2 regions of the Streptomyces sp. NPDC048643 genome follow, and region 2 is predicted to be linked to the other one. Evidence: predicted binding sites of a transcription regulator. Region 2 holds the regulator's gene; the other holds the start of a gene.

Region 1 (8,198 bases), on a different contig from region 2:
CCCCGGCACCCGGCGAGCACGCCGGCGGCGGCACGTTCCGCGCCCTCTCCGGCTGCCCGGCGGGAGCCGTCCCGGACGCGGTCCCCAGGCGCTGACCTCGTCCGGAGAAGAGACTTTCGAGGGAGACGACAAAAACTTCGAGGAAATGCCGGGACGGTGTCGAAACCGTCCTCCCCCGATCGACGCACAGGTGAGAGGCGGGGACGGACCCCGTCCCCGAGAGCCACCGAAACACGAGGAGTCACCATGCCCCGCTACCTGTCGCTCGTCCAGATCGACGAGAGCACCGCGCCCGCCGAGGGCCCCAGCCCCGAGCTGATGCAGCGCATGGGCGAACTCATCGAGGAGATCACCAAGGCGGGCGTCATGCTGGAGACCGAGGGTCTGACGCCCTCCGCGCAGGGCAAGCGCGTCCTGTGGTCGGGCGGCGAACTGACCGTCACCGACGGACCCTTCACCGAATCCAAGGAGGTCGTCGGCGGCTACGCGATCATGCAGTGCAAGGACATGGCCGAGGCCCTGGAGTGGACCAAGCGGTTCCTGAAGGTGCACGAGGAGCACTGGACGGTGACCTGCGAGGTGCGCGAGATCGCCGGAGGCTGAGCCCTCCGCTTGGCCCGGGGCCGTCGCGGGTGTCTGATGGTGGGCTGTGGAACAACAGCCCACCCAGGCCCCCGGCGGCGGCGTCGACACGGCCGTCGAGACCATCTTCCGCATCGAGTCGCCCCGCATCATCGCGGGCGTCGCGCGCATCGTGCGTGACGTCGGCATCGCCGAGGAACTCGCGCAGGACGCCCTGGTCGCGGCGTTGGAACAGTGGCCACGGGACGGCGTGCCGGACAACCCCGGCGCCTGGCTGACGGCGACGGCCAAGCACCGCGCGATCGACCTCGTACGCCGCAGGGAGCGCTACGCGCGCAAGCTGGAGGAGGTCGGGCGGGACCTCTCGCTGTCGGCACCGCACCATGTCGACGAGCCCGCGGATCCGGACGACATCGACGACGACCTGCTCCGCCTGGTCTTCACCGCGTGCCACCCCGTGCTGTCGGCCGAGGCCCGGATCGCGCTCACCCTGCGGCTCGTCGGCGGTCTGACCACGCCCGAGATCGCCCGCGCCTACCTCGTCCCGGAGGCGACGGTCGCCCAGCGCATCGTGCGCGCCAAACGGACGCTCGCGGCCAAGGCGGTCGCCTTCGAGGTGCCGTACGGTCCGGAGCGCGAGGCACGCCTCGGGTCGGTGCTGGAGGTCATCTACCTCGTGTTCAACGAGGGGTACGCGGCCACGGCGGGCGACGACCTGCTGCGCCCGGCGTTGTGCGAGGACGCGCTCCGGCTGGCCCGCGTGCTCGCCGAGCTGATGCCGAAGGAGCCCGAGGTGCACGCGCTGGCGGCCCTGCTGGAACTCCAGGAGTCCCGCGCCGCCGCCCGGACCGGACCCGGTGGCGAACCCGTCCTGCTCAAGGACCAGAACCGCCGCCGCTGGAACCGCATGCTGATCCGCCGGGGCTTCACCGCGCTGGGCCGCTCCAACGCCGTCGCCACCGGCAGCCCCGGGCCGTACGCCCTCCAGGCCGCCATCGCCGCCTGCCACGCGCAGGCCCTCACCTACGAGGACACGGACTGGCCGCGGATCGCCGCCCTGTACGGGGCGCTGGCCACGCGCGTCCCCTCGCCCGTCGTCGAGCTGAACCGGGCCGTGGCCGTCTCCATGGCCGAGGGGCCCGGCCCCGCCCTGGAGATCGTCGACGCCCTCACCGGCGAACCCGCTCTGCGCGACTACCACCTGCTGCCCAGCGTGCGGGGCGACCTGCTGGCCCGGCTCGGCCGGACGACGGAGGCGCGGGCCGAGCTCGAACGGGCGGCCGCGCTGGCCCGCAACGACCGGGAACGCGCCCTGCTCACGGACCGGGCACGGGACCTGCCCGGCTCGTGAACTCCGGTGACCCGGTGACCCGGTGACCCGGTGGGCCGTGCTCAGGTCGTGGCCGGCCGCGCGGGTGCTCCGACGAGCATGGTGGGGGCGCCAGCCACCCGGGTCAGGAACACCGTCGCGGACCCGGGCCCCCGCGGCTTCACCTTGCGCCGCAGCTCCTCCGGCTCGACGGCCGACCCGCGCTTCTTCACGGTCAGGACACCGACCTCCCGCTCCCGCAGGAGCGCCTTCAACTTCTTCACGTTGAAGGGGAGCCGGTCGGTGATCTCGTACGCCGAGGCGTAGGGCGTGGGGCGCAGCTCGTCGGCGGTGACGTAGGCGATCGTCTCGTCGACCAGTCCGCCGTCCAGGTCCGCGGCCACCTCGGCGACCAGGTGCGCGCGGATCACGGCGCCGTCCGGCTCGTACAGATAGCGTCCGACCGTCCGGACCGCCGGGTCGGGCAGTCCGCGTCCGCGCAGTTCGCGCGGGCCCGGCAGCAGGGTGGCGCGCACCAGGCCCGGTTCGGTGCCGAACCACAGCACCGCCTCCTTGACGTCGCCGCCGTCGGAGATCCACTCGGCCTCGGCCTCGGCGGGGACGGCCTCGTGCGGGATGCCGGGGGCGATCTTCAGCGCGGCGATCGGAGCCTTCGTGGCCGCGCCCACCGCCCAGGACAGAGGCGGCGAGTAGGCCTCCGGGTCGAAGATGCGGCCCCGGCCACCCCGGCGCCCGGGGTCCACGAAGACCGCGTCGTACCCCGACGTGTCCACCGCGGTGACATCGGTCTCGCGCACCTCGATCAGGTCGGTGAGCCCCAGCGCGTCGGCGTTCGCCCGGGCGGCTGCGGCGGTCAGCGGGTCGCGGTCCACGGCGAGGACGCGGATGCCCGCGCGGGCCAGCGCGATCGCGTCGCCGCCGATCCCGCAGCAGAGGTCGGCGACGGAGCGGACGCCCAGTGCGCGCAGCCGCTCGGCGCGGTGGGCCGCCACGCTCGTGCGGGTGGACTGCTCCACGCCGTTCGGCGTGAAGAACATCCGCCCCGCGTCCTCGGCCCCGAACTTCGCCACCGCCCGCTGCCGCAGCCGCGCCTGCCCGAGGGCCGCCGAGACCAGCTCGGCGGGGTGCTCGCGGCGCAGCCGGGTGGCGACGGCCAGCTCCTGCGCCGGTTCGGTGCCGTGCACCTCGTCGAGCAGGGCGCGGCCCTCGGAGGTGAGCAGGGAGGCGAAGGAGACGTCGTTCACCCGGCCATTGTGGGCCAGTCGGTGGACGGTGTGCCTCCGGCCGCGGTGTCGGGGCCGCGTCAGGGAGGTGACCTGCGAGGATCCGGGCCCATGCGACCCGTACGACAAAACTATAAGAGCGGCGCAAATCGGGCTGGTGTGCGCTGCGGGATCGGCGCGATGGCCCTCGCCGTCCTCGTCTCCGGCTGCGCCGCCGAGGGTTCCGGCTCCGGAGCCGCCCGGCCCGCCGCCGGTCAGCAGGCCGGCCGACTCCAGGCGGGGCCCGCCCGCGCCCTCGACTCGTACGCCCTCCGGCTCCGCAAGGCGCAGGCCGCCCGCACCGCCGTCGCCAAGCGCTGGGGGCTGCCCACCGCGCCCCTGATGCCCCCGGCGCCGCCCGCGAGGAAGCCGGTCATCGAGGCCCGCAAGGGGTTCGAGGTCGACGGCCAGAAGGAACTGGGGCTGCCGCCCGTCTTCACGACCGTCCCCACCAAGGACAGGGTCGTCTTCCTCACCATCGACGACGGCGAGGAGAAGGACCCGCAGTTCCTGCGCATGATGAGCGAGCTGAAGATCCCGTACACCGTCTTCCTCAGCGACTACCTGATCAAGGACGACTACGGGTACTTCCGGAAGATGCGCGACCGCGGCATCACGCTCAACAACCACACGCTGCACCACCCCTACCTGCCCGGGCTCTCCTACGCGCGGCAGAAGCACGAGATCTGCGGCATGCAGGACGTGATGAAGAAGCAGTTCGGCAAGCGCCCTTCGCTCTTCCGCCCGCCCTACGGCAACTACAACCAGGACACCCTGCGCGCCGCCAAGTCCTGCGGGGTCAAGTACGCGCCCATCTGGGACGAGGAGGTGTTCGTCGACCACTGGGAGTACCGCGAGGAGGACCAGGACCTGCACCCCGGCGACATCGTCCTCACCCACTTCCGCGGCCCCAAGGACTGGAAGGGGACCATGCCCGACCTGGTCCGGCGCTTCCTGAAGAGGGTCACGGCCGAGGGCTACGCGGTCGCGCGCCTGGAGGACTACCTGTGAGGCTGCGGGTGCCGGTCGCCGGACTGCTCGCGGCGCTGCTGCTCACCGGCTGCGCCCAGTCCGTCGACCCGATCGAGCGGCTGGGCAAGAAGGCGGCGCAGCGGGTGCACCCGCAGGAGACGGCGTACCGCCGCTGGGGCCTGGCCGCCCCGCTCGCCCCGGCGCCCCGTGCGCCCGCCCGGACCACCGCGCGCACCGCGGCCCCGGGCCTGCCGCCCGTCGTGGACCACGTCCGCACCCGCGACAAGGTCGTCTTCCTGACGTTCGACGACGGAGCCGAACGCGATCCGCGGTTCGTCGACATGGTCCGTGAACTGCGGCTGCCCGTCAGCGTGTTCCTCACGGACAGTGTCGTCGGGCCGGGGTACGCCCACTTCGCCCGGCTGCGCGAGGTCGGCGCCACCGTCCAGAACCACACCCTCGACCACGCCTCCCTGCGCGGCCTTCCCTACGCGGGCCAGCGTGCCGAGATCTGCGGGCAGCAGGACAAGCTCCGGCAGCGGTTCGGCATCCGGCCCCGGCTGCTGCGGCCCCCCTACGGCCGGTACGACGCCACCACGCTGCGGGCCGCCGGCGACTGCGGGGTCAGCGCGGTCGTCCTCGGCAGGGCCCCCGGCACGCACCGCCTCCGGCCGGGCGACATCCTCTCCGGCTTCGAGGAACGCGACCTCGCGGACTCCACGGTCCGGCTGCTCCGGCGTATCCAGGCGGAGGGCTTAACGCCCGCACGGCTGGAGAACTACCTCTAGAGCTGGAGGCGTACCTCCACAGGGGCTCGCCCGCACGTCCTGAGGGGCCGTCCGGGCCGCGCCACGCCGTCTGCTTTGGCACTCCGCTTGACCGAGTGCTAATCGCAGTCATAGTGTCAGGCCTGGCACTCCCCCCTGGAGAGTGCCAATGGCGAAGGGTAGATCCGGCACCCGCGACGACGGATCGACCCGGTCGCCACCTCAGACAGTTAACCCCGTGAGATCTCCGAAGGGGGAGGTCGGATCGTGACGACCGCCAGCTCCAAGGTTGCCATCAAGCCGCTCGAGGACCGCATTGTGGTCCAGCCGCTCGACGCCGAGCAGACCACGGCCTCTGGCCTGGTCATCCCGGACACCGCGAAGGAGAAGCCCCAGGAGGGCGTCGTCCTTGCCGTGGGCCCGGGCCGCTTCGAGGACGGTAACCGTCTTCCGCTCGACGTCACCGTCGGCGACGTCGTGCTCTACAGCAAGTACGGCGGCACCGAGGTGAAGTACAACGGCGAGGAGTACCTCGTCCTCTCGGCTCGCGACGTGCTCGCGATCATCGAGAAGTAATTCACCGGGCAAGGGCGTCCGGGGGCTTCCCCCGGACCACCTGACACCCAGCATTGCAGTGAACTGCGCCCCTGGCCCCCGCTACTTCTGATGCACCGGGCGCTGGGGGCGCCGTTCGTTTCTCCCAAGTTTTCCGAGAGGGCTGAACCGCTCCCATGGCGAAGATCCTGAAGTTCGACGAGGACGCCCGTCGCGCCCTCGAGCGCGGCGTCAACAAGCTTGCCGACACGGTGAAGGTGACGATCGGCCCCAAGGGCCGCAACGTCGTCATCGACAAGAAGTTCGGCGCTCCCACCATCACCAACGACGGCGTGACCATCGCCCGTGAGGTCGAGGTCGAGGACCCGTACGAGAACCTCGGTGCCCAGCTGGTGAAGGAGGTGGCGACCAAGACCAACGACATCGCGGGTGACGGTACGACCACCGCCACCGTGCTCGCCCAGGCGCTCGTGCGCGAGGGCCTCAAGAACGTCGCCGCGGGTGCCTCCCCGGCGCTGCTGAAGAAGGGCATCGACGCGGCCGTCAAGGCGGTCTCCGACGAGCTCCTCGCCACCGCGCGCCCCATCGACGAGAAGTCCGACATCGCGGCCGTCGCCGGTCTGTCCGCCCAGGACCCGCAGGTCGGCGAGCTCATCGCCGAGGCGATGGACAAGGTCGGCAAGGACGGTGTCATCACCGTCGAGGAGTCCAACACCTTCGGTCTGGAGCTGGACTTCACCGAGGGCATGGCCTTCGACAAGGGCTACCTCTCGCCCTACATGGTGTCCGACCAGGAGCGTATGGAGGCCGTCCTCGACGACCCGTACATCCTCATCCACCAGGGCAAGATCAGCTCCATCCAGGACCTGCTGCCGCTGCTGGAGAAGGTCATCCAGGCGAACGCCTCGCGGCCGCTGCTGATCATCGCCGAGGACGTCGAGGGCGAGGCCCTGTCGACCCTGGTCGTGAACAAGATCCGCGGCACGTTCAACGCCGTCGCCGTGAAGGCCCCCGGCTTCGGTGACCGCCGCAAGGCCATGCTCGGCGACATCGCCACCCTCACCGGTGGTCAGGTCATCGCCGAGGAGGTCGGCCTCAAGCTCGACCAGGTCGGCCTGGACGTGCTCGGCACCGCCCGCCGCGTGACCGTCACCAAGGACGACACCACCATCGTCGACGGTGGCGGCAGCTCGGACGAGGTCGCCGGCCGCGTCAACCAGATCAAGGCCGAGATCGAGAACACGGACTCCGACTGGGACCGCGAGAAGCTCCAGGAGCGCCTCGCGAAGCTCGCCGGCGGCGTGTGCGTGATCAAGGTCGGCGCCGCCACCGAGGTGGAGCTCAAGGAGAAGAAGCACCGTCTGGAGGACGCCATCTCCGCGACCCGCGCCGCGGTCGAGGAGGGCATCGTCTCCGGTGGTGGCTCCGCGCTCGTCCACGCCGTCAAGGTCCTCGAGGGCAACCTCGGCAAGACCGGCGACGAGGCCACGGGTGTCGCGGTCGTCCGCAAGGCCGCCGTCGAGCCGCTGCGCTGGATCGCCGAGAACGCCGGCCTGGAGGGTTACGTCATCACCTCCAAGGTCGCCGAGCTCGACAAGGGCCAGGGCTTCAACGCCGCCACCGGCGAGTACGGCGACCTGGTCAAGGCCGGCGTCATCGACCCGGTCAAGGTCACCCGCTCCGCCCTGGAGAACGCCGCGTCCATCGCCTCCCTGCTCCTCACGACCGAGACCCTGGTCGTCGAGAAGCCGGCCGACGACGAGGGCGACGCCGGTCACGGTCACGGCCACGGTCACTCCCACTGACGCACCGCGTCGTGAGCACGGGCACGCCCGCCGCGGCGTGAGCACGTGAAAAGGTCCCCGTTCCCTACGGAACGGGGACCTTCTCGCGTAACGAAGCCCGACTCACGTCGTCATCCCCTCACTGGGGGCCGTACTTGCGCCCCGTCTTCGACGTGATCCCGCCCAGCAGCGCGCGCGGTGTCACCTTCACCACCCCCATCAGCACCTTGTACCGGGCGTCGGGGATGGACAGCGTCCGGCCGCGCGCCAGGTCCGCGAGCGCCGCCGCGACCAGCTTGTCCGCGTCGAGCCACATCCAGTTCGGGATGTTGTCCGTGCCCATCCCGGCCCGCTCGTGGAACTCGGTCCGCACGAACCCGGGGGCCAGCGCCATCAGCCGTACGCCGCTGCCCGCGAGATCCTTCGCCGCGCCCTGGGTGAACTGCACGACCCACGCCTTCGACGCGCCGTACGTCCCCCGCGGCACGAACGCGGCCACCGACGCGACGTTGACGATGCCGCCCCGGCCGCGCTCGCGCATGGCCTCGGCCGCCGCCGACGTCAGCCGCAGCACCGCCTCGCAGTGCACCTTGAGCATCGTCAGCTCGTCCGCCATCGACACGTCGAGGTAGTGGCCCTTGTTGCCGAAGCCCGCGTTGTTGACCAGCAGGTCGACCGGGCTCCTGCGGTCCGAGAGGCGGGCGGCGACCGCCTCGATGCCCTGGTCCGTCGCCAGGTCGGCCGTCAGCACCTCCGCCTCGATGCCGTGCCGGTCGTGCAGCTCGGTCGCCTGCTCGTGCAGCCGCTTCGTGTCCCGCGCCACCAGCACGAGGTTGTGCCCGTCCGCCGCCAGCCGCCGCGCGAAGGCGGCACCGATTCCCGCGGTCGATCCCGTAATCAGAGCCGTTGTCATGGCGCAAGGTTAGTGACCTGCTCAGGAGCCCCG
Region 2 (8,198 bases):
TGCGCCCGCGCACCACCGAGCCGGCCAGGACACCGTGGCCCGTACGACCCTGCCGGGCACTCCGCTCGCCCCTGGAGCCGCCCGTCGCTACCTCCGCGACACGCTCGTGGGCTGGGCCGAACTGGCCCTGCCCGGCGCCGAGATCATCGACGACCGCCTCACCGGCGACGCCGCCGTGGTGGTGAGCGAACTCGTCACCAACGCCGTCGTCCACGCGGGCACCGACGTCGAGCTGCTGTGCCGCCTGGAGCACGCGCCCGACGGCCCGCCCGGCCCGCTGGTCGTCGAGGTCACCGATCACCACCCCGCCCGCGCGATACGCGACGACAGCCCCGAACGCCCCTACGGGACACCGGAGTACGGGCGGGGCCTTCGACTCGTCTCCGCCCTCTCCGAGGCCTGGGGGATCACCTACCGCCCGGGCGTCAAGACGGTGTGGGCGCGCCTGCTGCTCGACGGGGGCGCCGACGCGCTGCCCGGCGCCGACGCGTTCGCGGCAGACGCCCGGTCCTCGGCGGACGCGTCCGCGGCGGGGAACGGCCTCGCCGGGAGGAGCGGCCACACGGGGACGGACGGCGTCGCGGGTACCGGAGGGACACCCGGCACGGAGGCGTCGCCGGCCGGTGGCGCCTCCGGGAACCCCCTCGCCGGCACACGCGGCCCCGGTCGACGGGGCCCGGCCGGCCCCACCTCGACCGCGTCCGTGTTCGCGGCGCCCGTCACGGGGGCGCCCGGAGCGTCCGTCCCGGGCGGCACCGCCCACGGGGCATCCGCCACCGGCGGCGCGCGGAACCCCTCCGAGGGGCGGGACTGGCTCGACCGCGGGGCCCTCTCCTTCCTCGCCGAGGCCTCCGACCTGCTGGCCGGGCAGCTCGACGAGGACCTCGTCGCCGCGCTCGCCGGACAGCTCCTCGTCCCGCGGCTCGCCGACTGGTGCGCGGTGTGGCTGGAGGACGAGGCCACCGACCGGGCGGGCGGACTCGGGCTCGCCCTCGGACCCCGGCTGGCCCGCGTCTGGCACGGCAGCGAGAACCTCATCGAGGACCTGCGCGACGCCCTGGAGAAGGACCCGCCGCGGCTGCCCGACGCGGTCCGGTCCCGCGCCGTCCCCGTGCCCTGGCCCGGCGAGGCGCTGGGCCCGCGCGGAGCGAGCGGCGCGGCCCTGGCGTACCGGCTGATCGCGGGCGGCCGTCCGCTGGGCACGCTCGTCATCGGACGGGCCGGACCCGCCGGTTTCGCCGACGAGGTCACCGGGCTCGTCGAGGACCTGAGCCGCCGGATCGCGCTCGCCATCGGCGCGGCCCGCCAGTACGCGCGCCAGGCCACCATCAGCCGGGTCCTGCAACGCGGGCTGCTGCCCGGCGCGGTCGCCGAGATCCCGGGCGTGCGCAGCGCCCTCGTCTACGAGCCGCTCGACAAGGGCGGCCCCAGCGGCGACTTCTACGACGTGTTCCCGGCCGGGGACGGCCGCTGGTGCTTCGCCGTCGGCGACGTCCAGGGCAAGGGCCCCGAGGCCGCCGTCGTGATCGGCCTCGCCCGGCCCTGGCTGCGGCTGCTGGCCCGCGAGCGCTACGACGTGGCGGACGTCCTCGACCGCCTCAACCAGCTCCTCCTCGACGACGCCACCGAGGCCGCCGACGCGGCGGCCCGCGCGCTCGTGGCGGCCGGCGGGCCCGGACTCGGCACCGACCTCGGCCCGCAGACCCGCTTCCTGTCCATGCTCTACGGCGAACTGGTCCCCTTCGAGGGCGGCGTACGCTGCACCCTCGCCTCGGCCGGACACCCGCTGCCGCTGCTGCTGGCCCCCGACGGCGACGTACGGGAGGTGGCCCGGCCGCAGACCCTGCTCGGCGTCTTCGAGGACCCCGGCTACACCTCCGAGTCCTTCGACCTGCACCCCGGCGACACCCTGCTGTGCGTGACCGACGGCGTGACGGAGCGGCGTGAGGGGACCCGGCAGTTCGACGACGACGACGGGCTCGCGCACGCCCTCACGGGGTGTACGGGCCTGAACGCCGAGCTGATCGCGGAACGCATCCGCGGACTCGTCCACGAGTTCGGGAGCCGCCCGCCGGAGGACGACATGGCCCTGCTGGTGCTCCAGGCCGAGTAGTCCCCGGTCCACGCCCCGTCGACGGCCGCGCGACCAGGAGCGCGCGGCCCGTCCACAGGCCGGGACCGTTCACTCCGCCCGTGCTGGACAATGGAACGCATGCCTTCCGCACTCCCCGACGGCGAGCCCGTCCCCGACGACGGGGCGCTGCCCGCGCACGCCCTGGCCGGGGCGGCCGAGCGGCCCCTCGGGTTCTACCTCCACGTTCCGTACTGCGCGACCCGCTGCGGGTACTGCGACTTCAACACCTACACGGCGACCGAGCTGCGGGGCACCGGAGGCGTGCTCGCCTCCCGCGACAACTACGCGGACACCCTGACCGACGAGGTCCGCCTCGCCCGCAAGGTCCTCGGCGACGACCCCCGTCCCGTCCGCACCGTCTTCGTCGGGGGCGGCACGCCCACCCTGCTGGCCGCCGACGACCTCGTCCGGATGCTGGGGGCGATCCGTGACGAGTTCGGTCTCGCGGACGACGCGGAGATCACCACGGAGGCGAACCCGGAGTCGGTCGACCCGGAGTACCTCGCGACGCTCCGCGCCGGCGGCTTCAACCGTGTCTCCTTCGGTATGCAGAGCGCCCGGCAGCACGTGCTGAAGGTGCTGGACCGCACCCACACCCCCGGCCGCCCCGAGGCCTGCGTCGCGGAGGCCCGCGCGGCCGGCTTCGAGCATGTGAACCTCGACCTGATCTACGGCACCCCGGGGGAGTCGGACGACGACTGGCGGGCCTCCCTCGAAGCGGCCCTCGGCGCCGGCCCCGACCACGTCTCGGCCTACGCGCTCATCGTCGAGGAGGGCACCCAGCTCGCCCGCCGCATCCGCCGCGGCGAGGTCCCGATGACCGACGACGACGTCCACGCCGACCGGTACCTCATCGCCGACGAGGTGATGGCCAAGGCGGGCTTCGACTGGTACGAGGTGTCGAACTGGGCCACCTCCGAGGCGGCCCGCTGTCTGCACAACGAGCTGTACTGGCGCGGCGCCGACTGGTGGGGCGCGGGCCCCGGCGCCCACAGCCACGTCGGCGGCGTCCGCTGGTGGAACGTGAAGCACCCCGGGGCCTACGCGGCGGCGCTGGCCTCCGGCCGCTCCCCGGGCGCCGGGCGCGAACTCCTCTCCGGCGAGGACCGCCGCGTCGAGCGCATCCTGCTCGAACTGCGGCTGCGCGAGGGCTGCCCGCTCTCGCTGCTCCGTCCCGACGGCCTCACGGCCTCCCGTCGCGCCCTGTCCGAGGGCCTCCTCGAACCGGGCCCGTACGACGACGGCCGCGCCGTCCTCACCCTGCGCGGACGCCTCCTCGCGGACGCGGTCGTCCGGGACCTGGTCGACTGACCGGACGACGCCGCAAGCCACCGCAGCCCCGGACGCCACCGGACGAGCGGCCGGGCCGACCGGCCCGGCCGCGTTCCCGGCTACTCCGGCGCCGTGACGAAGTCGATCAGCTCCTCGACCCGGCCCAGGAGTTCGGGCTGGAGGTCCTTGTAGGAGTGCACCCGGGACAGGATGTGCTGCCAGGCCGCGCCGGTGTTCTCCGGCCAGCCCAGGGCCCGGCACACGCCCGTCTTCCAGTCCTCGCCGCGCGGCACCCGGGGCCAGCCCGGGATGCCCACGGAGGACGGCTTCACGGCCTCCCAGATGTCGATGTAGGGGTGGCCGAGTACCAGGGCGTGCTCGCTCGTCACCGCCGCGGCGATCCGGGACTCCTTCGAGCCGGGCACCAGGTGGTCGACGAGCACGCCGAGCCGGGCGTCCGGGCCCGGCGCGAACTCCTCGACGATCGCGGGAAGGTCGTCGACGCCCTCCAGGTACTCCACGACGACGCCCTCGACACGCAGGTCGTCGCCCCAGACCCGCTCGACCAGTTCGGCGTCGTGGCGGCCCTCCACGTAGATGCGGCCGGCCCGCGCGACGCGGGCGCGGGCGCCGGGCACGGCCACGGAGCCGGACGCGGTACGGCTGGGACGTACGGGTGCCGAGGACGTCGGGCGGACCAGCGTCACCACCCTGCCCTCCAGCAGGAAGCCGCGCGGCTCCATGGGGAACACCCGGTGCTTGCCGAAGCGGTCCTCCAGGGTCACCGTGCCCGCCTCGCAGCCGATCACCGCGCCGCAGAAACCGGTGCCGGGCTCCTCGACCACCAGACCCGGGTCCGCCGGGACCTCGGGGACGGGCTTGGGCTTCTTCCACGGCGGGGTCAGGTCCGGAGAGTACTGGCGCATTCGCATGACGATAGGAGAAGCGCGCCGGGGCTCACCGCGACACGCCGAAACGCGCGGCCAGCTCGTCCCGCTGCGAGCGGACGAACGCGGCGTCCACCAGCGCTCCGTGGCCGGGCACGTACACAGCGTCCCGCCCGCCGAGCGCGAGCAGCCGGTCGAGCGCCCCGGGCCAGCGGGACGGGACGGCGTCGGGGCCCGCCTGCGGCTCGCCGGACTCCTCGACCAGGTCGCCGCAGAACACCACCGCCGGGTCGCCCGGCACGACGACCACGAGGTCGTGGGCGGTGTGTCCCTCACCCGTCCGCACGAGCCGCGCCTCGACGCCGCCGCCGAGTTCCAGGTCCCGGGTGCCCCGGACGGCGTGCTGGGGGCGTACGAGGGCGTCGGCCGCCTCCTGTGCCGCCCGGGGGTCCAGCCCGTTGCGCACGGCGTCCGCGCGCAGTTCCTCGCGACCGTGCTCGTACACCCCGGACGAGCCGTCCGCGACGAAGATCCCGGTGCCCGTGAACGCCGCGGCGCCGAAGACATGGTCGAAATGCGGGTGGGTGAGTGCGAGGTGCGTCACGTGCCGCCCCGGGCCGAGCAGCCGCTCCGCGTCCGCGCGCAGCGCCGCGCCCTCCGCGACACCCGACCCCGCGTCGATCATCAGCGCCGCGTCCTCGCCGACGACGAGCCCCACGGTGCAGTCCCAGTCCGGAAGCCGCCGCCGGCCGATCCGGGGCGCCACCCGTTCCCACCCCAGCTCTTCCCAAGTCAGCCTCATACGGCGACGCTAGCGGTGACCGGGTGTCGCGCACGACATCGCAGGCCCGCCCTTGCCGGGGCCGTGCCTCACCGCCGTACACTGACCCGGGGAACGCTGGCACTCGGGCGCGCTGAGTGCCAGGCGAAAAGCCACGAAGGCCACGAAGACCACGGAGTCGACTTCTGGAGGTGTGCGCGATGCTCAGTGAACGCAGGCTCGAGGTGCTCCGCGCCATCGTCCAGGACTATGTGGGCACCGAGGAGCCGGTCGGTTCCAAGGCGCTCACGGAGCGGCACCGGCTCGGCGTCTCGCCGGCGACCGTCCGCAACGACATGGCGGTCCTGGAGGACGAGGGCTACATCGCCCAGCCGCACACCAGTGCCGGACGTATCCCCACGGACAAGGGATACCGGCTCTTCGTCGACAAGCTCGCGGGCGTCAAGCCGATGACCGCGCCCGAGCGGCGCGCCATCCAGAACTTCCTGGACGGTGCCGTCGACCTCGACGACGTCGTCGGCCGGACGGTGCGGCTGCTCGCGCAGCTCACCCGGCAGGTCGCCGTCGTGCAGTACCCCTCGCTGACCCGCTCGACCGTGCGGCACGTGGAACTGCTCTCGCTCGCCCCGGCGCGCGTGATGCTCGTGCTGATCACGGACACCGGCCGGGTCGAGCAACGCATGATCAACTGCCTCGTGCCGTTCGGTGAGACTTCTCTCGCCGATCTGCGGGCCCGGCTCAACAGCCGGATCGCGGGCCGCCCGTTCGCGGACGTCCCGCAGCTCGTGCAGGACCTCCCGGATGCCTTCGAGGCGGAGGACCGGGGTACGGTCTCGACTGTGCTCTCCACCCTGCTGGAGACACTCGTCGAGGAGACCGAGGAGCGGCTGATGATCGGCGGGACCGCCAATCTCACCCGTTTCGGACATGACTTCCCTCTCACCATCCGTCCGGTGCTCGAAGCGCTGGAGGAGCAGGTCGTGCTCCTCAAGTTGCTTGGAGAGGCCGGGGATTCGAGCATGACCGTGCGAATCGGTCATGAGAACGCGTATGAGGGACTCAACTCCACGTCCGTGGTCTCGGTCGGCTACGGTTCGGGCGGCGAGGCAGTAGCCAAACTCGGCGTGGTCGGCCCGACCCGCATGGATTACCCGGGAACGATGGGAGCGGTACGAGCGGTGGCACGGTACGTCGGACAGATCCTGGCGGAGTCGTAAGTGGCCACGGACTACTACGCCGTACTCGGCGTGCGCCGCGACGCGTCCCAGGACGAGATCAAGAAGGCGTTCCGGAGGCTCGCGCGCGAGCTGCATCCGGACGTCAATCCCGATCCGAAGACGCAGGAGCGCTTCAAGGAGATCAACGCCGCCTACGAGGTGTTGTCGGACCCGCAGAAGAAGCAGGTCTACGACCTCGGCGGTGACCCCCTGTCCCAGCAGGGCGGAGGCGCCGGCGGCTTCGGCGCGGGCGGCTTCGGGAACTTCTCGGACATCATGGACGCCTTCTTCGGCACGGCGTCGCAGCGCGGACCGCGCTCGCGCACCCGCCGCGGCCAGGACGCCATGATCCGGCTGGAGATCGAGCTGGACGAGGCGGCCTTCGGCACCACGAAGGACATCCAGGTCGACACCGCCGTCGTCTGCGCGACCTGTAACGGCGAGGGTGCCGCACCCGGGACCTCCGCGCAGACCTGTGACATGTGCCGCGGCCGCGGCGAGGTGTCCCAGGTGACGCGGTCCTTCCTCGGCCAGGTCATGACCTCGCGGCCGTGTCCGCAGTGCCAGGGCTTCGGCACCGTGGTCCCGACCCCGTGCCCCGAGTGCGCGGGCGACGGCCGGGTCCGCTCCCGCCGCACCCTCACCGTCAAGATCCCGGCCGGTGTGGACAACGGCACCCGGATCCAGCTCGCGGGCGAGGGCGAGGTCGGCCCCGGCGGCGGCCCCGCCGGCGACCTGTACGTCGAGATCCACGAGCTGCCGCACTCGATGTTCCAGCGTCGCGGCGACGACCTGCACTGCACGGTCACGATCCCGATGACGGCCGCGGCCCTCGGCACCAAGGTGCCGCTGGAGACCCTCGACGGCATGGAGGAGGTCGACATCCGTCCGGGCACGCAGTCCGGCCAGTCGATCCCGCTGCACGGCCGGGGCGTCACGCACCTGCGCGGCGGCGGCCGAGGTGACCTCATCGTGCACGTCGAGGTCACCACGCCCACCAAGCTCGACCCGGAGCAGGAGCGGGTCATGCGCGAGCTCGCCCAGCTGCGCGGCGAGGAGCGGCCCACCGGCCAGTTCCAGCCCGGGCAGCAGGGGCTCTTCTCCCGGCTGAAGGACGCCTTCAACGGTCGCTGACGCGAAGGCGGCACGGGGCGGTGTTCCCGCCCCGTGTCCGCCCGCCGCGCGCCCCGTAACCGAGCGGACGGCCGGATTCGGACTTGTACGGAGGACGTGACAACATGCCGTCATGTCCTCCGCGCTGACCGATCTCTTCCCTCACCCGATCGTGCAGGCCCCCATGGCGGGCGGCGTCTCCGTCCCCCAGCTCGCGGCCGCCGTGTCCGAGGCGGGCGGGCTCGGATGCCTCGCCGCCGGGTACAAGACGGCCGACGGCATGTACCAGGAGATCAAACAGCTGCGCGGGCTGACCGGCCGTCCCTTCGGCGTCAACCTGTTCATGCCGCAGCCGGAGTACGCGGACTCCTCGGCGGTCGAGGTCTACGCCCACCAGCTCGCCGGTGAGGCGGCCTGGTACGAGACCGAACTCGGCGACCCGGACAGCGGCCGTGACGACGGCTACGACGCCAAGCTCGCCGTCCTGCTCGACAACCCGGTGCCGGTGGTCTCCTTCCACTTCGGCATCCCGGCCCAGGACGTGCTGGAGTCCCTGAACCGCGCCGGCACCCTCACCCTGGTCACCGCGACCACGGCAGAGGAGGCCCTCGCCGTGCAGCGCGCGGGCGCCGCCGCCGTGATCGCCCAGGGCGTCGAGGCCGGCGGACACCAGGGCACCCACCGCGACAACCCGGAGACGGACCGCGCGGGCATCGGACTGCTCTCGCTGGTCGCCCAGGTCCGCGAGGCCGTGGACATCCCGGTCGTCGCCGCCGGGGGCATCATGCGCGGCA

What was found. The regulator HrcA, encoded in region 2, represses chaperone genes, less so after heat shock. The targets are predictions, from matches to a motif close to TTNGCACTCNGNNNNNCNGAGTGCNAA.
Region 1: the regulator HrcA is predicted to act here: its motif matches at 5,010-5,036, upstream of groES (co-chaperone GroES).

The regions. Positions count from the first base shown of each region.
Region 1 is NZ_JBEZHO010000021.1:92,867-101,064, reverse strand. It holds gene AB0C62_RS21910 (VCBS repeat-containing protein) at 1-95, shown strand, start outside; gene AB0C62_RS21905 (YciI family protein) at 247-603, shown strand; gene AB0C62_RS21900 (RNA polymerase sigma factor) at 650-1,933, shown strand; gene AB0C62_RS21895 (methyltransferase domain-containing protein) at 1,975-3,156, opposite strand; gene AB0C62_RS21890 (polysaccharide deacetylase family protein) at 3,247-4,185, shown strand; gene AB0C62_RS21885 (polysaccharide deacetylase family protein) at 4,182-4,934, shown strand; gene groES (co-chaperone GroES) at 5,181-5,489, shown strand; gene groL (chaperonin GroEL) at 5,645-7,273, shown strand; gene AB0C62_RS21870 (SDR family oxidoreductase) at 7,392-8,165, opposite strand.
Region 2 is NZ_JBEZHO010000012.1:153,269-161,466, reverse strand. It holds gene AB0C62_RS15095 (SpoIIE family protein phosphatase) at 1-2,113, shown strand, start outside; gene hemW (radical SAM family heme chaperone HemW) at 2,213-3,445, shown strand; gene AB0C62_RS15085 (DUF3097 domain-containing protein) at 3,526-4,332, opposite strand; gene AB0C62_RS15080 (MBL fold metallo-hydrolase) at 4,364-5,095, opposite strand; gene hrcA (heat-inducible transcriptional repressor HrcA) at 5,275-6,291, shown strand; gene dnaJ (molecular chaperone DnaJ) at 6,292-7,425, shown strand; gene AB0C62_RS15065 (nitronate monooxygenase) at 7,538-8,198, shown strand, end outside.